2 regions of the Paenibacillus sp. GYB006 genome follow, and region 1 is predicted to be linked to the other one. Evidence: riboswitches for the same ligand, from Rfam matches in the RefSeq annotation. Region 1 holds a riboswitch; the other holds the start of a gene.

Evidence for each region. Region 1 has a riboswitch for cyclic di-GMP ahead of PV403_RS10565 (NPCBM/NEW2 domain-containing protein). Riboswitches for the same ligand answer to the same signal wherever they lie in the genome.
Region 2: linked by a shared signal. The riboswitch ahead of PV403_RS03985 (hypothetical protein) and the one ahead of PV403_RS10565 (NPCBM/NEW2 domain-containing protein) in region 1 are both predicted to bind cyclic di-GMP.

What each region holds. Positions count from the first base shown of each region.
Region 1 covers NZ_JARBDA010000003.1:404,545-416,141, reverse strand. Annotated here, with positions in the region: gene PV403_RS10590 (protein adenylyltransferase SelO) at 1-703, shown strand, start outside; gene PV403_RS10585 (tetratricopeptide repeat protein) at 899-2,458, shown strand; gene PV403_RS10580 (SGNH/GDSL hydrolase family protein) at 2,572-3,693, shown strand; gene PV403_RS10575 (ATP-binding protein) at 3,886-5,157, shown strand; gene PV403_RS10570 (DEAD/DEAH box helicase) at 5,221-6,666, opposite strand; cyclic di-GMP riboswitch class I at 6,982-7,065, shown strand; gene PV403_RS10565 (NPCBM/NEW2 domain-containing protein) at 7,223-11,597, shown strand, end outside.
Region 2 covers NZ_JARBDA010000001.1:818,806-830,402, forward strand. Annotated here, with positions in the region: gene PV403_RS03955 (NAD-dependent malic enzyme) at 1-859, shown strand, start outside; gene PV403_RS03960 (stalk domain-containing protein) at 934-2,154, opposite strand; gene PV403_RS03965 (FUSC family protein) at 2,527-3,591, shown strand; gene PV403_RS03970 (pyridoxamine 5'-phosphate oxidase family protein) at 3,700-4,170, shown strand; gene helD (RNA polymerase recycling motor HelD) at 4,201-6,570, shown strand; gene ade (adenine deaminase) at 6,835-8,652, shown strand; cyclic di-GMP riboswitch class I at 8,919-9,011, shown strand; gene PV403_RS03985 (hypothetical protein) at 9,040-9,972, shown strand; gene PV403_RS03990 (helix-turn-helix transcriptional regulator) at 10,025-10,948, opposite strand; gene yicI (alpha-xylosidase) at 11,150-11,597, shown strand, end outside.

The DNA of each region.
Region 1 (11,597 bases):
GACGATCAGCGGAGAGACCATTGATTATGGTCCTTGTGCATTCTTGGATGATTATGACCCGGCAACCGTATTTAGTTCCATTGATCGGGAGGGACGGTATGCATATGGAAATCAACCAAGTATTGCGGGATGGAATCTCACAAGATTAGCAGAAGCCTTATTACCTTTGCTGCATGAGGATACGGAGCAGGCGGTGAGTCTAGCCCAGGATGTACTAGCTGAATTTCCTAAGTTATATCGTCAGCACTGGCTGGCGGGAATGAGAGCAAAACTAGGGCTATATACGGAAGAGCAGAAGGATGAAACCCTGATCGAAGATCTGCTTACGATGATGTACAAGCAAAATGCCGATTACACCAACACGTTCTGTTCTCTAACTTTGCAGAAACCTGAAGATGTGGCCATGTACGGAAGTGACGAATTCAATTCTTGGTTTGAGCAGTGGCAGGCAAGATTAGACAGACAACCAGAAGAAAAGGCTGAAGCCTATGAGCTGATGCGCCGCAGTAATCCTGCCGTGATTCCTCGTAACCACCGGGTAGAAGCTGCATTAGAGGCAGCAGTAAATCAAGCAGACTACAGCGTTATGGAGCAGCTGCTAGATGTTCTTAAAGACCCTTATGCTTATACAACTGAACAAGCTGAATTTGCTGCACTTCCGCCGAAATCAGCTGTACCGTACCGGACCTATTGCGGGACCTGACGGTAAACACCAAGACAGTACGATCATCATATGAAGCTTAAGGAAACAGGATATGTGACCCGCATGTTAGATGGGAATGTATCCTGTTTTGCTGTAGAATTCGTGACAGAAGGAAAAAAAGAGTATGATAGAGTAAGAAGAAAGATGCATGATACAAAGCAATAAATAACGGGTAGAGAGCAGGATATAATGGAAATGATAGAGAACAAAAAACAACGTTACCGCTTTAGCGAAGCACCAATATGGGACTTATCGCGAGCTTATTATGAGGAAAAGGGAATGAAGGCATGGAATAATGACCAGGTCCCTCAATATATAACGAGTAATCCGATGATTGCTACTGCTTATGCAGAAATGATATTTGGCTTTCTCCAAGATCGGGCCACTCAAGGTCATATCACAGAACCGGTTACGATCGTAGAGCTGGGAGCTGGAGCAGGACGTCTTGCTTACCATGTACTTCTCGAGTTATATAAACTCAGGGACTATGCAGGGATATCACTGCCGCCATTCCGCTATGTAATGACGGATCTTGCCATGAGTAATGTACTCGCTTGGAAAGAGCATCCGGCACTGCAATCTTTTATTCAGGATGGTGTACTTGATTTTGCAAAATTTGATGCTGTTCAGGACACGGAACTGAACCTAGTAATGGCAGGCATCACCATTAGTAAAGGAGATGTTAAACAACCTTTACTGGTTGTGGCTAACTACTTCTTCTGCGGAATTCCTCAGGAATTACTTTATATTCAGGATGGAAAAATATATGAAGCTGATGTTTTTGTGGAATATCCTGAACATATGGATACACTGAAACCGTCTGAAGTATTAGATCAAATATCTTTGCGTTATGAACATAGAAGAGCACCTGAGTATGAGCAGGAAGCTTATCCTTATCGTGATGTCATTGCTGTTTATCAAGAAGAATTAGAAGAATCGCATATTTTATTTCCTGCTGCGGGACTCACTTGTTTAGAACGTTTGAATCAGTTGTCACAGGAAGGTTTTGTATTAATTACGGCGGATAAAGGGGAGCATTTACTCGACTACTGGAGATTCTCAGAACCGCCGGAACTCATAATGCACGGAAGTTTTTCATTAACGGCTAATTATCATGCACTTCAGCAAGTTTTTGAACAGAGAGGAGCCGAGGCATTATTCTCTCCGCACCACTATCGTAATATTAATGTGGGATGTATTCTTAAGCTGGATCATCCAAAGGAATATTCAAATACAAGGCTGGCTTATCGCCGGTTTATTGAGCGGTTTGGTCCAGATGAATTTTACAGTATGAAAGAATGGGTCGATCAAAGAATAGACAGCATGGGAATGCAGCAAATTTTAAGCTTCTGGCGTCTCGGTGGATACGATGCAGAATTCTTCATTCAGAGTGCAAAACAGATTAGCAGTCTGCTGCCGGAGGCAAGAGATGAAGAACTGCTGGATATCAATAGAGGTATAGAGATCATGTGGTCATCGTACTATGTGATGGAACAGCGCTACGACTTAGCGCTGGATGCAGGATTAGTATTGTTCGAGATGGAGATGTATGAAGAGTCCAAACATTACTTAGAAATATCGATCGAGTTAAGCGAAGATGAGGAAGAGATCGTATCTACCGTCTTCTATTGTTTAGCCATTTGCTGCTTTGAGTTAGAAATGATTGAAGAAGCACTTCATTACCTCAGAAAACTGTTAGAGCTTGAACCAGATCATGAAGAAGCTTTAGCCTTATTGCAAGGGTTTGATCAATAGATTTTTTGAAAAGACAGGTCCTTTTTGGATCTGTCTTTTGCTATTTAAAAGGGTATATTTTACATCCGGCGAAATGTATATAAATAAAGAGGAATGTTTAGGAGGATATATACATGGAGACGCTAGCTAAACTAGAATTACATCCCTTATCTGAAATCGGAAATTTGAAAGTTCACGGGAGAACGACAGGACGGCTTTCTCCGCTCACGTTATTCTGGACAGGAAGTGCAGTTGAATTCAATGTCAGAGGATCAGAATTATGGGTAGAAGTAGAGGCAGATTACGATACATATGAGCCTTGGATCAGTATTCTGATTAACTCGGTTCCTGTAAGCAGACAAATGATAACAGCGGGAAGAAGCTTTATTTGTGTATTTAGAGGGATGAATAAAGATGTTGTGAAAAATGTGCGCATTGTGAGAGATATGCAAGCGATGAGTGGAGATCCCGGTAATTCATTGCAGATTCACGCCGTGAAGTCTGACGGCGATTTTCTGCCTGTGGAAGAGAAACCGTACAAAATTGAATTTATTGGGGACAGCATTACATCGGGAGAAGGAGCCATTGGTGCGAGAACCGAAGAGGACTGGATCCCGATGTGGTGCAGTGCAATTCACAATTACAGCACGATGACGGCAAGTAAGTTACAAGCGGATTACCGGATTCTCTCTCAAAGCGGATGGGGTGTTCTTACAAGTTGGGATAATAATCCGCGTGCAAATATGCCCGATTATTATGAGAAAGTATGCGGCATTCTCACGGGGAAGAAAAATGAAGCTTTAGGAGCTTTTGAGGAAAATGATTTTGAATCATGGCAACCGGATGTTGTAGTGGTGAATCTCGGCACGAACGATGGTGGAGCATTCTATTCTCCTGAATGGAAGGATGAAGTAACGGGAGAGATCCATAAACAACGATTGCATGAGGATGGTTCCTTTCATGAGGAAGATTTACAATCCTTTGAGGATGCCTCGGTGCGTTTTCTCATGAAGATTAGAAAGTATAACAAACAGGCAAAGATCGTATGGGCTTACGGAATGTTAGGGATACCGATGATGCCAGCCATATACCGAGCGGTTGATGCATTTAAGCAGAAAACAGGAGATCAGAACGTCTCTATTTTCCAACTGCCAAATATGACAGAAGAAACAATGGGCGCTCGAAGCCACCCAGGAGCAACTGCTCATGAAAAAGCCGCTGAAGAGTTATCCGCTTATATCCGAAATCTCCTATAAAGATTTTAACTAAAAAGCATCCTCACGGATGCTTTTCTCAATTGTATAAAATTGGATGGGTGAAATGGCGTGCATTATATAGTCAGCAGATTCGAATTTACTTATAATAATAAATTAGTGCATGTGCTAAATTAATCCAAAAATATTACAACTAATATCTTTTATAGTAAAGGTTAGAAGAGGAGGTAACGCTTGTTTCAAATCTTGCTGCTTAATTTCTTGTTTTTACTCTTTCCCGTCCTCTTATTTTTGATCTTTTTTGAAAACAGGCCCTTTTGTAACAATCGTTACGTTTTTGTGGCTCTCTCGGCAGTAACCATGAGTCTTTGTATCATCATGCCGATTCGCTTAGAAACCGGCTTTATTTTTGATCTGCGATATATTCCTTTTATTATTGTTGCTTTATTTGGAGGGTACAAGAATGTCTTTCCTTTGTATGTTCTGCTAAATATTTTTCGACTCTATGTGGGAGGAGAAGGTATGCTTCATTCCTTTCTTTTTTCTACTGGTGTGCTGATTCTGATTCCGCTATTCAGTAAGACGTTTAATCGATTGGAATCGAGAGGCCGCATAATAGCTGCAACTCTTTTTTCTTTCTTAACGATGGGATGCTATCTTATTATCTTAGGCTGTATTATCGGAGATTTAGATCATATGTTCTGGGTGCTGGTTATCAATGCATTAGGGACACATATTGTGATGATGCTGATCATTATGATTCTTATCGAGAAAATAATTACGAATATTAAGGGACGTGACCGAATCCTTTACTCAGAAAAATTAAATGTTGCCAGTGAGCTGGCGGCTAGCGTGTCTCATGAAATAAGAAATCCGCTTACGGTAACCAATGGGTTCTTGCAATTATTAGCGAAATCCAAAACTATAACCGAGCAAGAAAAAAGATATATTAATTTATCTTTGCTGGAACTGAAGCGGGCAGAGAAGATTGTAAGTGATTATCTCTCTTTTGCTAAACCACAATCGGAGAATATGGTTTATTCCAACATGAGAGAAGAGGTAGATTACACCCACGAAATGATTATGCCCTATGCCTTGTTACATAAGGTCGATGTGAGGCTTACATTTAATAACACGTTAAAGGCACATTATGATCGGAATCAAATCACGCAATGCCTTATTAATCTATACAAAAACGGGATTGAAGCCATGACAGAAAAGGGCGGCGGAACACTTTCCATCGACATTTCGGAAAAAAAGCAGAATATTATGGTCCGAATTGAAGACACGGGAATTGGCATGACTAATGAAGAAATTACGCGCCTGTATAAGCCTAGTTATTCGACGAAAGAAGAAGGAACCGGTCTTGGAATGCTGATGGTTTACAGTACCTTGAATAAGGTGAAGGGTAACATTGAAGTACATAGTGAAAAGGGCAAGGGAACTACCTTTCTATTAACGATACCCGCATCAACCGGAGAGACTTTTGAAATGGATAAGCAATAGAAAAAGACGAAAGGAACGCATACAGCTGCGCGTTTTCTCTCGTCTTTTTATATGGCTAAAGCTCTATTTGTTTCCTTTACGGACTTTCAATTGCTTTCCTTTTATGGTTGTATCCTTCATCATCTCAAGCACCAGCGGTCCTTTGCCATTCAGAATTTCCACATCCGTTACATGATCATGAATGGTAATAATACCAATATCGTCCGCAGTGATTCCATCTAGTTTCGCAATGGTTCCCACGAAGTCTACCGCTCTGAACTTTTTCTTCTTGCCGCCATTGAAGTTGAGCTTCATGATCTGTTCATTTAACAGCTCACGCTTATTCTTCTTAAGTTCGGTACGAACATGTAATTTTCGTTCGAATTCTTCTCTGCGAAGATTGGCGGCCTCTTCGGAAGGAGCTTTGATCTTAGGAATCTCAAACCCAATATAATCCTCAATATCCGCTAACCGTCTGCCGTCTCTAGGAGTAACGAAGGTAATCGCTTTTCCTGTCTTGCCTGCACGCCCTGTACGCCCTGTACGGTGAACATAACTCTCTTTTTCCAGCGGAATATCATAGTTAATAACATGTGTAATATTCGAAATATCAATCCCTCTAGCTGCTACATCCGTAGCAATCAGGTAACGGAATTGTCCTCTTCTAAAAGCGTTCATCACTTCAAACCGTTCTTCTTGTTCCATACCGCCGTGAATCCGATCGCATGGATATTCGAGCTCAGCAAGTTCTCTGAACAAGGAATCGACATGCTCTTGAGTACGGCAGAAAATAATACAGCTGTCCGGGTTCTCGTTTATGAGTACATTTTCCAGCAGAGCGAGTTTGTCCCCCTCTTGTACCTGAATAAGAGCATGTTCAATCGTTGATGTTGTAATCCCTGTTGCTTTAATTTCAATTTCGGTGGGACTGTTCATATACTTACGAGATAGCTTGGCTACATCTTCTGGGAAAGTAGCGGAGAATAACATCGTAACTCGATCCTTCGGCAGTGCCTGAATGATGGACTGAACTTGTTCAATAAAGCCCATGTTCAGCATTTCATCGGCTTCATCAATAACGAGATAAGCGATTCTTTCTAGCGCAAGTGTTCCTCGTTCAATATGATCAAGTACGCGTCCAGGTGTACCGACCACCATGTGAGTCCGTTGTTTTAATTCAGCTTTCTGCATATGAAACGGATGTTTCCCATAAAGCGGGGTAGCTTTGATCCGTTTGAAGCGGCCAATATTCGTGATATCTTCCGTCACCTGCAGGGCAAGTTCGCGAGTTGGTGTTAGAATGAGAGCCTGCGGCTTATTTTCGTTCCATTCTACTTGCTCGCAAAGGGGAATACCGTAGGATGCGGTTTTACCGCTGCCTGTTTGTGATTTGGCTACCAAATCTTTATTTTGAAGTACGACAGGAATGACTTCCGATTGTACTTCTGTTGGCGTTTCATAACCTAAGCTATGAAGTGCTCTTATAATTTCTTCACCTAAAGGGTAATCTGTAAATTGCTTCTGACTCATTCTCAACCTCTTCTGCACTATATTTCAATTCATATACATATAGAATTTTGTCTCTAATCTAACCTGTACTTATCCAGTATACTCTATTGTTTGATTTCTCTCTAATTTCACGCAAATGTCAGTCTTGCATAAGAAACAGAACTAGAGTCATATAAACTTTTGATCGTCATAGTCCATAAGAATGAAAAGTTACAGGGATAACATACAAATACCCTGCATATTTCAAAAAAATTTAATGTTAATGACCTATATGGAAATCATACGATCCGTTCCGATAATAAAAGAGAACCGTACATATTTTCTTTTGTAAGACCAAAACTTAATAGGCAAACCTATGGAAACATAGGGACGCAAAGCTATAGGGACTACGGCCAAAACTATTGTCAGCCAGCTGCCAAAGAGTGTGTTTCGCTTTTTGATATAAGAATGTATAAGAATGCAGAGTTTATTTCTTATGCTTTTTTAGATGCGTATAAGTTGCTCTTTAAGGGTAGCTTTTTTTGTGTAAGTTTTAAGGGTTGGAGAAGTACGCACATCACATCAGGAGGTAGAGAGTATGAAGAAAATGATAGCAATCGCTGCATCAGCGGCAATGCTTCTCAGCGTGTTAAGTGAGACGAGTTATGTTATGGCAAGTGAAGTGCAAAATTCTAAACTAGCAAAAAGCGCAGCACAAAGTGAGGTTGGTTCAGTAAGCAAAGCAGCGGTAGTTCCTTTTGATTTATATGGGCAAGATTTACTACATACGTACAATCGTGTTTATAAAATGGACAACGCGAACATTGCCTCCATCACAAGTAATGGCGGAAACTACCCTAATTCTCAAATCAATAAAGCAATAGATGGAGATATGAGTACTCAATGGGAAACCGGAAAACCAAATAGTGCAACGTTTACGAATGAGGTTGTTTTTCGGCTGGGTGAAATAACTACGTTAGATCGGATCGTATATGCAGCTAGACAGGACGGCGCTAAAGGTAAAGGGTTTGCGCAAGAATTTGAGATTTATGGATCGACTACAGATGAAGGAAGCAATTTCACATTAGTAACTACAGGGGAATACATAGGTTCCACGGGGAACATCGTAGAAATTAAATTTGCCCCAACCGCGTTTAAGAGAATGAAATTTGTATACAAAAAAGCAAATCAAAACTGGGCAAGTGCAGCTGAATTTTCTTTTTATAAAGAAGATAAGGTTAGAGATGCCATGGGTAACCTTTTTACCGATGGTACGATGAGTAGGGTTGCACCCGAATATAATCAAATAGACAAATTGAATCAACTTGAGCAAGAAGCAAATGGGCACCCATTATACGCTGCTTTTAAAGATCAGCTCGGCTTAGCTAGAAAGCTAGTTAGTGGAGAAGTGGATTTGCAGAGTGCACTAATAAAGGCTGAACAGCGCGGCGATATGAGAAAGCATGCACAGCAAAACTTACGAATGAGCTTTGGTACTAACAACCAGCCAACCGGATTCACAGCTACACCTGGGGATACGATCCATGTCTATTTGGAGGTAGAGTCAGCTGCCAAAGTCCCTTCCTTAGTCTTCACACAGCAAGAAGGTTCCTGGTCGAGTTGGGCCAAAGGTGTACAGCTTAAGCCAGGGAAAAATACAATAACCGTACCCGAAATTGCGACAAGCTCCTATTCCCGCAGTGTTACGAAAGGCGGCACAATCTATATTGTTAATCCCTATACACCTGAAGAGCAGGGAGAAGCTCCAGTACTTCGTTTTGAAGGTGTAGAAAAGATTCCGATGATGACTTCGGATACAGATCCAGAACAGTTTAAAGGCGAGCTGATCGCTTATAAAGAAAGACTCGATGAGGATAAAGCAGCACATCCTAATGTGGCTGATCGCCAAGTAGTCGATGTTGTGGAGATGGTCAGCGACCATGTAATTTTTACAGGGACGGCTGCTGAGGCTTATAACCAGTTTATTACTAAAGGCAATAACCCAATGGATACAGTAACTGGTTATGACGTATGGATGAGTCAGATTTTTAATACTTATGGTCTCGATGGAAGCAGTGAGACGAACGATCCAAAATTGATGCGTGAAAATATCCGTCTGATGCAGCCTTATGGCGCGATGTATGCAGCCGGTGATCATACGGGAATTCAAAATGGAACTGTCGCATTAATGCTGTCTGATTTCAGTAAGGTGGCTCCAGGGTGGGGACTTAACCATGAAATCGGACACCGTCTTGCAATAGGAGAACGTGAGTATGGGGAAGTGACCAACAATATGGTATCCATGTTGATGTCAGTAGAAGCCCACAACATGAATCCTAGTTATGCAATTGATAATCGGATTCCTTTTGAAACGATCTATAGCTACGTAATTGAAGAAAATAAAGTGGTGATGAGTGAGCAAGGGCTTGCTGCACAGCTCGGTGCTTACTGGCAATTGGAGCTTGCTCATCCAGGATACTGGAGCGAACTGTCCAAGATGTACCGTGAACGGAAGGTTTCTCTTACAAACGGAGATATTTCTAAACAGCAGTATTATGTGGAATTTTCTTCTGAACTACTGGGCTATGACGTTAGCAGTCATTTTGCTAGACATGGTTTCACTGTTACAGATGAGACTAGAGTAAAGACAGCTAAGTATCCAGAACCTAAGAAACTTTGGTACTTAAACAATTCGGTCCTTCAATATGAAGGAACAGGAATTGAAAATAAAGATGCATCGGATTCAGTGCAGGTCAGTATTGCTGTAAATGCTTCAGCTAAGACGAACACCTTAAACATGGGTATAGATGAGAAATATCAGAATGATATCTTGGGTTATGAAATTTATAGAGATGATATCCTGGTTGGTTTCACAAGCACAAGTCAATTCATTGATTCAAATGTAGATACAAGCGTCAACCATACCTATCAGATTATTGTATATGATAAAAAGCTGAACTCATTAAACCCGATTGAATGTAATGCATTTCAGCCTAAACTATCAGTAGAAGAGCATGTAACCCTGAAATTAAACCAAACGTTTGATCCAATGGGTTATGTAAAAGCCGTAAATTATCAAGGAAAAGAGATTACAAGTGAAGTCGTTATTAAATCAAGCAATGTTGATGTTACGAAAAAAGGAAGCTATGAAGTTGTGTACGAAGTTCAGAGCGAAGGAACGACTTTGACGAAAGCAGCGAATGTTATCGTAACGAGTAACTTGGAGTATGTTTCTGATCTGACTGCCGAATCGACTAAAGTAGGTTATGGTCAGTTCAAAAAAGATACAGCGCCAGGCGGTAATGCAATTACTCTTCTCAGACAGGGGCTTGCAGCGACATACGCAAAAGGCATCGGAGTACATGCTAACTCTGAGGTAGTATACGATTTGGAAGGTAAAGGGTATGATTTCTTCGAAAGTTATATCGGCCTTGATTACGCAATGGATAGAACAAGGGCATCAGCAATATTTGAGGTTTACGTAGATGGTGAGAAGAAATTTTCCAGTGATGTAATGAAAGCAAGCACAGAGCATAAATTCATAAAAATACCGGTTACAGGAGCGAAAAAGGTGAAACTTGTAACATCGGATGCAGGTGATGGTAATGCACAAGACCATACCGTATGGGCTGATGCTAAATTTACAACGGATTCAAGTGCACCTGAGCTTTCCATACCTAAATCGGTATCTACTATAGTAGGTCAAGAAATTGCAATTCGTGCCGAGTATTCAGCTGTTGACGCAGAAGATGGTGATATAACTTCTGAGGTCATCGTTACAGGAGAAGATAAAGTTAACTTTCATAGAGCGGGAGAATATCCGATTACTTACACGGTAACCGATCGTGATGGCAATACGGCGATGAAGACAAGAACCATAGCTGTTGTGGACATGGAAGATTATACGTATCTAACCGATTACGACTGGAGTTCCACGCAGAATAGTTATACAGCACCGTTGAAAGATATCTCTATTAGTGCGAAGGCGTTACGATTGACGGATGAGAATAGCAGCGAAGTTTCCTACACAAGAGGCATTGGTGCACACTCTAATTCCACTATTGTGTATGATCTAACGGATAAGAATTTTGATTACTTCACCTCTTTTGTCGGGGTGGATCGTCAGATGTATGGCTCAGTAGGTTCCATCAGCTTCGAGGTGTTTGTAGATGGAGAGAAGAAATTTGACAGCGGGATCATGAATTCAAAAGCTCCACAGAAATTCGCTCAAGTTGATATTAATGGAGCAAAAGAACTTAGGTTAGTCGTTACTGACGGTGGAAATGGAAATGGGTCTGACCATGCAACTTGGGGAGATACGAAGCTGCATTTTGCTAATGCCAATCGCTTGTTTACGGATGAGCTTGAACAAGCAATCCAAGAAGCAAAAGCGGTTTCTTTAGAAGGGTATACTCCAGAGAGCACCCAGGTATTTGCATCCAGTTTGACTAGAGCAGAAGAGGTCCTCGCTAATCAGGGAGCTACTCAAAATGAAGTTGAAGCAGCGATAGCAGCTTTGAAGAGCGCAAAAGAAGGTTTAACACGAATAGACCTCACTCAAGTCATAACGGTAAAAGACAGCTATTTAAGTGACACGATTAAGAAAATGTTAGGCGTTACCGGGGAATTAACACTAGGTGATATGTATCATCTTACTTCATTAACCTGTGTGCCTGGGGGAAGAGATCGAGTTCGTTCTCTTGAAGGATTAGAGTATGCCATAAATCTGGAGACCCTTAATATCAGTGGAAATGAAGTCACAGATTACTCTCCGCTCGGCGGCTTGGTGAAACTCAATAACTTCACTCTGGATCCTCAATACGTGGAAGTAGCACAATTAAATGGACCTGTTGTTGAAGTGGATAATCTCGTTACAGGGATAGATGGTAATAAAGTAATCCCTGAAACAGCAGTAATTCGAAACAATAAAACATTCAAAGAGACAGCGCTTGATGTTAGTGAATGGTCGCAAT
Region 2 (11,597 bases), on a different contig from region 1:
AGAAATTATTCGCACGATAAAAGCGATCTCGCCTGCATTTGGAGGAATCAATCTAGAAGATATTTCCTCTCCGCGTTGTTTCGAAATCGAAGAAAGATTAAACAAGGAACTTGATATTCCTGTTTTTCATGATGATCAGCATGGTACAGCCGTAGTCCTGTATGCAGGTCTGATTAATGCACTTAAACTCGCAGGAAAAACGCTGGAAAATAGTAAAATCGTCATTTGTGGAATTGGAGCTGCAGGAGTAGCTTGCAGTAACATATTGTTATCCGCCGGAGCAAAACGACTCATTGGCGTCGATCGTGAAGGTGCACTCGTGCGCACTGCAGTCTATGATAATCCCGTATGGCAGAGTTACGCAGAGCGGACAAATCCGGAACTCGAGGAAGGCACGCTTCATGAAGTTCTGAAAGGTGCAGATGTGTTCATTGGTGTATCCAAAGGGAACTTGCTTACAAGGGAACATATACTTACGATGGCAAAAGATCCGATCGTATTTGCGATGGCAAATCCAGTTCCTGAAATCATGCCGAGTGTAATCGAAGATATTGTGGCAGTCGCAGCCACCGGACGATCGGATTATCCGAATCAGATCAATAATGTTTTGTGTTTTCCTGGTATTTTTCGAGCCGCACTCGACTGCCGCGCTTCTGTAATTAATGAAGAGATGAAACTCGCAGCAGCCACTGCCATTGCCTCATCCATTTCAGATGAAGAACGCACGAAACACTACATTATTCCAAGCGTATTTAATGATCGTGTTGTGAAAAGTATTCGAGAGCGAGTCATTGAAGCTGCGATTCAGACGGGTGTTGCCAGAAGGTTCCCCAGAAAAAACAATGAAACCAAATCATGATGAAACGCAATACTCACATGAAGGAGCTAAGAGTAAGAAAAACCCGGCAAACGCATTGCGTTTCCGGGTTTATTTTAGTGTATGGACTTCGCTTCTCTTGAATCACTAAGAGAGGATCTGCTGTCGTCATCTTCATCATGTAGTTTAACGAAAGTGTCAGCAATGAGCCATTTTCCTGCTAGGTTTTGTTTCATATAGTACATACTTGTTTGATCCCCTTCGAGATCTGTTTCTTCTGCATGAACGATAGCTGTTTCGCCATCATATTGTACGATGTTAATTTCAGCAGCTGATAAGTTGTAATCCAATTCTTCGAACCAACCGTCCTCAAGAACAGAGGTTAGATCACGATAAATCCAAGTCGTAGGATCAAATGCAGATAATAAGAGCTGTTTATTCTCTGTGTTGTATCCTTTGTACTGTGTATTTAATGTTTCCTCAATAGCTGATGTTGCTTTAACCGGCACAACTGGTTTCTTACCGATGAGTTGTTCCGCTGCGTACGATTCTGAAATGACACCTTCATAGAATAACTGCAGGTTACCATTTGAAGCCTTGGTGAGTTTCAGGATCAGTTCCTGTTTGACATCAAAATAAAAAGGTCCGCTCTTCCATGTATTTGTTTTTGTTACAAACACAGTGGCTCCGTAATCGTACATGTTAACAGGATTAATGTTTGTATAGGTGACTTGACCCTGTGATTTGAAGTATTCACTGTAATCATGAATCATTTCTTCATAGAAAGGGGCATAGTTATCGATTAATGCGGACACTTTCTCAATACTGCGCTCATTTTCCGCACGACTCAGTTTGTTTAGGAAGGCATTGACTTGTGTTTTTGTTTTGTCATCGACTTTACCTGTTTCGATATGAATCGTTTTCTTTTTTTGATCCCAGATTACGTTATAACCGGTAGCTTCTGCAACAAAGCGAAGCGGAACTAACGTGCTTCCTTTACTTATGTAAGGCGCAGCAGGTAATTTTGTTCTTTGTCCATTAATGTGTGCAGATTTTTTGCCTACAATTAATTGCAGTTTGGTCTCACCATTGTCCGCGTTGATTCGTTTATCTGCATTATTCCATTTTACTGTGTAGTCAAGTCCTTCAAAAAGGGGACGGAATTGTACAAAAGTCACTCCATTTTTAATTGTTGGCGGAACATCAAATTTCATTTCAACCTGGTCCAGATATACTCGGATTTGGTTCTGTGCTGCAGCTGCACTTACAGTGCTGCCCATGATGGACCATACCATTACTAGTGCGAGGGTGATAAGCCCCCATTGTTTTTTTAGCATGATGTCAACTCCTCTAGGTTGTGGGTAAGTGCACTGTCTAACTCAAATACAAGATGTATGGTTAAATCTAGTATAAGACAATGCAAACATTTAGTTTACCTTTGGAGGAAATTTAATGCAAGAAAGTTGGGACTATTTTCTAATAAAAAATAATTCAAGTGAATAAGCATTATTTTATTAGAGGAGGATACACCAAATACACTTTTTTTGAAAAAAATATGTTAGAAACATACTCGTAAGTCATACTAAGATATGTTACAATAAATCGTTATGCTTTTTAGGAAATTCATCTAGTACAATGCTAAACTACACATAAAACAGTAAAGAATGAAATCATCCATTAACATAAAGAAATAAGGAGGGGGGAGAGTCATGTCATTTGGCGCTCGTGTATTGAAAACCGGTATAGCAGTAACACTTGCCCTCTATGTAAGTATGCTGCTAGGTATTGATCAGTCACCCGTTGGTGCAGCGATCGCCGCAATTTTTGCCATGCAGCCTTCCATATACCGTTCGTGGCGGTATTTTTTGGACCAACTTCAATCTACTACGCTTGGAGCCATTGTTGCACTAGTTGGAGGAATGATATTCTCCAATGAACCGATTGCGGTGGGTGCCGCTTGCATCCTCGTTATAAGTATTTGTCTTAAACTGAACATGGGGGATACCATTGGACTCACACTGGTGACCGTTGTATCCATTATGGAAGCTTCAGGGGATTGGAATTATGCACTTAATCGATTTTTACTCACCTTAGTGGGAATTATTTGCGCATCGGTTATTAACGTAACTGTATCACCCCCAAAGCCTAAAATTCAGTTTGTTATGCAGATTCGCAGTGTATTTGACCGGATGTCGCTATTATTGCGAACTTCGATATCCGATGAAATTAAGGAATCCGTGTTCCGCGACGAAAAGAATGACCTAGAGGGCCAGATCAAATCTCTTGTAGATAAATATCGCTTATTTGAGGAAGAGACCCAAAAGCTGAGAAGAGCGAAGTTTAGTACAACAAGACAGATGGTCGTGTACAAACTCATGTTATCTAGTCTCCAAAAAGGGTACGCTGTACTTGATGCAGTAGACAGACATTATTTTCAGTCAGAGAGAACAGAGAAAACGGATGAATATTTTGACAACCACTTGGAAAAATTGATTAAATTTCATGAACATGTACTGCTTAAATTTGAAGATAAGCTGAAACCGAACGATCATGAAGGGGAAGAGATCGTTAGGACGAATGTGGAATTTATGGAATCAGCTATAGAGCGAATTGAATTCGACAGAGAAGGAATGTTAAGGTTATCGATTGTTGCTGCTGCAATGTATGATTATGGATATCAGTTAGAACGTCTAAACAGGCTTGCTGATCACATACTCGATTCAGAAGAGTCGAAAGACAATTCAGACGGCCTTTCTGCTTGGTTGAAAAAATAGTGGTTTATTTGCATCCATTCTGTGGATTGGATACAATAATAAAACAGCCCGGACACCGACTACATTGTCCGGGTTTATTCTTTTTGTAGAGCTTGGGGGACGATCAGGATGATGAAAACCGCCATTCCAGAAGCACTGATGACACTGCTGAGCGGTGAAAATTTAAAAGATAAGCAGCGAGAGGCTTTCCTATTACAGACGGTGAACGAGGATGGCTGGCCTCACTCTGCAATGATTAGTGTAGGTGAAGTGATTGCAGCTGATCCGTATACATTTCGCCTGATGTTATGGCCAAACACGATGACCACCATAAACCTCATGCGGAGTAAAAAAGCGCAACTCGTTATTATTTATGAAGGTCTTGTATATTATATAAAACTTCAGATGAAGCATCATTCTGCTGTTCATTCTGATGTACATATAGGAGAGCGATTCAGTGCGCATATTCATGCGTTAAAAATAGACCAAGCAAAGTATGCCAAGATTGAGACTGGAGTACAGGTCAGACTTCATAATCCCGATCGTGTAATTGATCGATGGCAGGCACAAGTTGAAATACTAAAACATAATCCATATTGACATAAAGTGGAGTACAAAGGAGAGAACGTCTTGAGCACGGACAAAGAGTGGCAATTTGAACAAGAACGAGTAGATGAAGTAACAACACAAATACGACAAGCGATTACCAAACTCGAAAAGGAAGTCGGTTCAGTCCGCGGCGAAGTCGTTGAGATGAGAAAAGACTTCTGGGATGAAGTGACGATTAACTTCAGTGAAGCGGATGATGTTGGGGAAACCTCAACGAATTTAAGACAGCAGTCGGAAGTGCTTTCTGAACGCGAACGCAGTCACAAAAATACGTTTCAAGCACTTAGTAAAATGAATAAGCTTGTCTCGAGTCCTTACTTCGGGAGAATTGATTTTATAGAAGAAGGTTCTGAGGAGAAGGAGTCTATCTATCTCGGAATTGCCTCTTTCTTATCAGAAAAAGAACAGGATTTTCTAGTGTATGACTGGCGGGCACCGATCTCTAATTTATACTACGATGGGGCTCCCGGTCATTCTTCATATGACACGCCCTCCGGATTAATTGAAGGTGACATTACACTGAAACGCCAGTTCACCATTCGAGATGCGGATATTAAGTTCATGTTCGATACCGGGGTCACGATTGGTGATCAATTACTGCAGGCGGTATTAAGCCGGAGTTCTGACGCGACAATGAAGAGCATTGTGGCAACGATTCAGAAAGAACAAAATCAAATTATTCGAAATGATAAGAGCAAATTTCTAATCGTACAAGGAGCGGCGGGAAGTGGAAAAACATCAGCAGCTCTCCAGCGTGTGGCTTATTTATTATATAAAGATAGAGAACACCTGAAAGCAGATCAGATGATCTTATTTTCACCGAACCCTATGTTTAACAGCTATGTGTCTACCGTACTGCCTGAGCTCGGTGAGGAAAACATGCTTCAAACTACATTCCAAGAATATTTAGAGCGCAGAATCGGCAGAGAATATCAGCTGGAAGATCCATTTGTGCAATTAGAGTATGTATTGTCGCAGAAAACTGATCCTTCCTATGAGGCTAGAATTCAAGGGATTGAATTCAAATCATCTCCGTCGTTCCTGACCATGATTACGAAATATAGAGAAATGCTGGCTCAGCGGGGCATGATGTTTAGGCCGCTGCGTTTTCTGGGCAGAGAAGTCGTATCAGCAGAACAAATCCGTATAAAGTTTTATGAGTATGATCAAAGCATTCGTATTGCTAACCGTTTAGAGCTGTTAAAAGATTGGCTCTTAAAAGAATTGTCTCTATTTGGAAAAAGTGAACTGGATGCACCTTGGGTAGATGAACAGATTCAGCTTCTCAGTAAGGAAGATTATCACCGGGCATATCAGAGACTGAAACGGAAACAGCAAGGCAAGAAGGAAACCTTTGATGATTATGATTTAGAGCGAGAGATTTTAGCGAAAATGGTTGTATCGGATCGGCTGAAGCCGCTGAGAAAATGGGTGAAAGCTATCCGTTTTGTGGATATGAAAAAGTTGTATCGCGCTATTTTTAATGATCCTGAGGTACTGTCTTTCATTTCATCAGGGGTGAACTTACCTTCTGCATGGGAGGAGATTAGCCGGTTTACTACCGATCATTTGCAAGCTCAGGAACTGGCATATGAAGATACAACACCATTTTTATATTTAAAGGATTCTCTGCTTGGATTCCGGATTTTTGCAGGCATTCGCCATGTCATTATTGATGAAGCACAGGATTATTCTCCATTTCAGTTAGCGTTCTTCAAACGAATCTTTCCTCGGGCCAAAATCACGGCACTTGGTGACTTTAATCAAGCGATCTATGCGCACTCGTCTGTACTACAGGCGACAAGTCCGCTAGGTGAGATATTTGGAACGGAATCGACCGAAGTAATTCGTTTGACACGAAGCTATCGCTCGACGAAAGAAATTGTGGAATTTACAAAAGCAATGCTGCCGAATGGGGAAGAGATTGTTCCATTTAATCGGGAAGGAGAACTGCCGACAGTTCACGAGTATAATCAGTCCCTCAAAATGGAAGAAGCCATCCATCATCAATTGGAACAATTAATTTCGGAAGGTTATGAATCGATAGCTGTCATATGTAAAACAGCAGACCAAAGTAAAGATGTATATGAGAGAATGTCTAATAAACTCAGTATGCCATCGAAACTTGTCAAGAAAACAACACTCGGTTTCGACAAAGGTGTGCAGATCATCCCGGCATATCTTGCAAAAGGCGTCGAATTTGATGCTGTCATTATTTATGATGGATCAAAAGAAATGTATGCAGCAGAAAGTGAACGGAAGCTGTTCTATACCGCTTGTACAAGAGCTATGCATTTGCTGGATATTTACTCTCTCGGTCCGGTTAGTCCGTTTATTGCGGATGTGCCTTCTGAGAAGTACAAACGAAGCAAGGAGTTACGTAGCCAATAAAAGAGAAAGCATTTCAGATGAAAATCTGGAGTGCTTTTTTTATTAGATAATTGGGAGTGAGAAGTACATTTTTCAATTATTTTACATATGATGAAAGGGATATTATTTATCCTATGTTATATATTGATATATAAATGTAATATTATCCAGTCATTTCAACGGAATATTGATTTTTTGAGTTAAATTTATTTACATGCGAGACGTAGACCACTATAATCGTTAACAATATATTTTTTTGGAGTAAATGAATGGGGGAGATCATACTTGAAAACAAAACGTTTCGAAAGACCTGGATTAGCGGAGTGTGTAAAGGATCTAGTAGCAACTGCAAGAGGCGATTTGAAAGCTACAATGGTTATTCAAGGTGGATCTCTTGTTAATGTAATTTCTGGTGAAATTATCGAACAGATGTCGGTAGCAGTACAAGGAGCAAGAATTGCTTATGTTGGTAAAGATGTCTCACATACGATTGGGCCAGATACTGAAATTATAGATGCAACAGGAATGTATATTGCACCAGGGTTGCTTGATGGTCATTGCCATATTGAAAGTACGCAGCTGAAAGTATCCGAGTTTGCGAGAGCAGTTCTGCCACTTGGAACAACAGGGGGGTTCTTTGATGCGCATGAGATCTCAAATGTATTAGGTTTAAAAGGGCTTAAGTACATGCTGGAGGAAGCAAGAATAACTCCGATGGCAGCATATATGCAGGCTCCTTCCTGTGTGCCTTCTACAAGTCCTGAGCTTGAAACGACAGGTGCCTGGATTGGTCCAGAGGAAGTAGCAGAGGCTTTATCTTGGGGAGACGATATGATTGGACTTGGTGAAGTGATGAACTTTCCGGGTGTAGTCTATGGTGAAGATAAAATGATTGGCGAAATTGAAGCAACACTCAGAGCCGGAAAGGCAGTGGACGGTCATTTTACTTGGGCGTCTGATGATTGGAGACTTCCTGTTTACGCTGCTGCAGGCGTTACCGGAGATCATGAATGCGTAACAAAGGAAGACGTTCTAGAGCGAATTCGGCTTGGGATGTATGCAAAACTACGACAAGGATCTGCGTGGCATGATGTTGCAGAAACGGTAAAAGCTGCAACAGAGCTTGGTCTTGATACTCGGCGGATGATGCTCGTCACTGATGATCGAAGTTCAGAGTCCTTGCTGGAGGAAGGGCATATGAATTTTGTTGTTAGACATGCGATTTCTCAGGGGCTAAAACCGATCACAGCTTTCCAGATGGCAACCATTAATACAGCGGAACGGTTTGGAGTTCAACGGGATGTAGGTTCGATTACTCCTGGTTCCATTGCAGATATTATTCTATTAAAGGGACGTCTTGCCGATGTAAACGTAGATACGACGATTGCTGCCGGGCAAGTGGTGGCACGCTCAGGAAAAATGGTTGCAGAATGGGAAACCTATGTATATCCTGAGGACGCGCTGGGTACAGTTCACCTTTCAGAATCCGTGCGACCAGAAGATTTTCGTATTATGGCTCCGATCTCGGAGGGAGAGATCAAAGCAAGAATCATTCAAGTGACAGAGAATCATGTAGAAACAAAAGAAATATGGGAACACGTAGAAGTTGAGTCTGGGTTAGTAAAACTGAGTACTGCAAAGGATATTTGCAAAATTGCTGTCATCGAAAGACATCATATGACGGGTGATAAATCCGTTGCCCTTGTTTCAGGGGTGGGATTCCATAGCCCAGCAGCTATCGCGATGACGGTAGCCCATGACAGCCACAATTTGATGGTCATTGGCACAAATGATGAGCTAATGGCTGAAGCAGCTAATCGGGTAGCGGCAATGCAGGGCGGAGTTGTAGTTATAACGGAAGAAGGGACAACAGAATTTCCACTGCAAATTGCGGGTCTGATGTCTACCGAACCATTTGAAGTGGTCGCATCGCAATCAGCAGGAATCAGTACTGCATTACAAAGTGCAGGATGTAATCTTAATAATGCATTTATGACCTTATCTTTACTTGCGTTAGTGGTTATTCCAGAACTTCGCTTATCTGATAAAGGGCTTGTTCAGATCTCCGCAGATGGAATTAAGATTGTTTCCTTATTTGAATAATATAAGTAGTTATCCTCCTGAATAGGTGAGCAGACGCATGTCTGCTCACCTATTTTTTGTTTTATTTTATGAAATTATAGTGTAATATACCTAAATGAGTCTTAAGACCTATAATCAGACTGCGTATTAATTACGAAATATATAATGTAAGGCTTTTGACCTTCTCTCAAAAGGAGAAAATGAGACTTTCGTATTTCTGAAATGGTTAAGACTAGTTCAAATTATTGATTAAAGAGAAAAAGGCTGTGACTATTGGATAGTTGTGTATACACTGAGGGCAAATTTACCGAAAGGTAAAGACGCAAAGCCATAGGGTCTAAAGTGAGTCTTAGGACTTACGATGATAGCCGGTTGCCGACGTGAAAAATCGAAGGAGTGTGCAGACATATGTGGAGAAAAAACAGCAGGAAATTAAGCGCCATGATCTTGGCAACCGTTATCGCATTCGTACCATGGGCAGGAACGATCGGAGAAGTGGAAGCTACTGGAGCAATGAAAGCTACGAAGGTTACCCAATCTACTTCAGTTCCGGCGAGTCAAACTGCCACTTGGCTGTGGGATACAACGCAGATTAAAACAGCACCCGATTCTGTTCTAACCTTTGCTAAGGAGAATAACCTAAACGTTATTTATTTACAAATCAATCGTGATGTGCGGAATCGTTATTATCAATCTTTTATACATAATGCAACGCTTGCAGGAATTAAAGTGGAGATTTTAGATGGTCGTCCTTCATGGGGACTTACCAAATCCAGACAAGGTTTGGTCGATTTTATAGATTGGATTGAGAACTACCAGAATGAAGCAAGTGAGACTGAAAAATTCTCCGGGATTCATGTGGATATTGAGCCTCACGTTCTTCCTGAATGGAAAGAGGATCTTGATGAGGTAGTGAAACAGTGGCAATCGAATGTGAATTATTTGACTGGTGAAGCCAAGCGTCTAGACATGGAGATCGGAGCAGATATTCCGTTTTGGCTTGATAACTATACAACTCCTGATAAAGATATGAAAATAAGCAGCTGGATGATTCGTCAGTATGATTCGGTTACCGTTATGGCTTATCGTGATAAAGCAAGTGCGATCTATGATGTGGCTTCTGATGAACTGGCTGAAGCTTCTGCTCTTGGCAAGAAAGTATCCATAGCTGTGGAAACGAATCAAAGTAATGAAGGAGATTTCATTACGTTTTATGAAGAAGGACCTGAGTATATGGCCCAGCAGCTTACATTAGTTGAACAAAAAGCTAGCATTCATAGCTCGTATTCCGGAATATCAATTCATGAATATGCCAGCTGGTTAAAGCTCGCAAGACGTTAATAAAAAAAGGTGCTAAGAGATCCTCAATGGATACTCTTTGGCACCTTTTTCTCTATGTGGTCTCATTATATTGTAAAGCTTCGATTGCGATTTGTTCATAGAAAAGTTTGCGATACTGCGAAGGAGTCAATTGTTTTTGTTTTTTGAAAAGAGTAATGAAATAACTGAGATTATCGAACCCGACTTCGAGAGCAATATCAACTACTTTATAGTTTGTATTTTCGAGCAGCTTGCAGGCTTTCTGAATTCGATAGTGATTAATATAGTCAATAGGGCTCTTCTGTACCATCTGTTTAAAAAAACGACAGAAATGTCCTTCGCTCATATTAAGGTGAGAGGCTAAATCTTTCAGCTTCATGTTTTCACTGTAATGCTCGTGTACATAACCCAGGGCAACTTTAATCCGATCAATTTTATCTGGGCTGCCTGTAACCCCCGACGCTTTATCATCCAGCTGCATTTGTTCAAACATGTCAGCGAAGATCAGATACAAATGAGCTTTTGTAGAAATTTCGAGCGTTCGACTCTTTACCTCGTGATCATGCAAAATCTGGTGGATGTAATGAAGAATTGAAGATCCCCATGCTGTGCTTTTCTTAATATGGCGCGGAGGAAGGAGTCTCTTTGTCAGTAACGGATCGAATAAATTCTCCTGCAAAGCATCATAGGAAGGTCCGGCCAGCCATCTTGAATCAAATACAATGGCTGAAAAAATACAGCGTTCGTCACCTAACAGATAACCGGCATGTATTTCTCCGCTTCCCACAAAGATAGCGTCCCCTGCACTAACCTCATATACATTCATATCTACATGAAATACAGCAGTACCTTGTTCCATGAGTATAATCTCCATTTCATCATGCCAGTGGCAATCCAGGATACTGTCCCCATTCAGCTGATTTACTTTTGGATATACACTGACAGGAAATAAAGAATGTCCATGGACTCGATTTTCACGAAGCAATTCTTTGTTCATATAAACGGTTCACGCCTCTCTTTTTTCACATATAAATCTTTATAAAATTGCAATCGCTTCCATTAATAGGCCCAGGTAGACAAATAAACGGGTAAGAATAGCTGAAAATATCAGAATAGTGATACTATTCATCAAAATATCGTAAGAAAAAACCAAATTATATCAATATCATTATAGTATAACTGAAGGGGGTAAGAAACAATGAAATTTACAGACGGATTCTGGCTAGTACGCGAAGGGTATCAAATTCAGAACCCCACTGATATTCGCGACATTGTTCAAAAGGGAGATTCAATTACGGTACATGCAGCTACAAAGCGTATTTTGGTAAAAGGGGATACATTAAATGGTACGCTGCTTAAAGCGACTTATAGTTCACCGACGCCAAACGTAATTAAGGTAACTTTGAACCATCATAAAGGGAAAGTAGACCATGGTCCTGCTTTTGAAATTTATAATCAAGATACAGATGTATCTATTCATAAAGATGAGCAAGGTGCAGTACTTCAAAGCGGCAAGTTAAGTGTTCATGTGGACAAAACGAACGGATGGGATATACAGTTTCAATACGATGGCAAGCGCATCACGGGCAGCGGAAGCAGAGCAGCCGGATACATTACAGGTCCTAATAAAGAAGCGTATTTCCGTG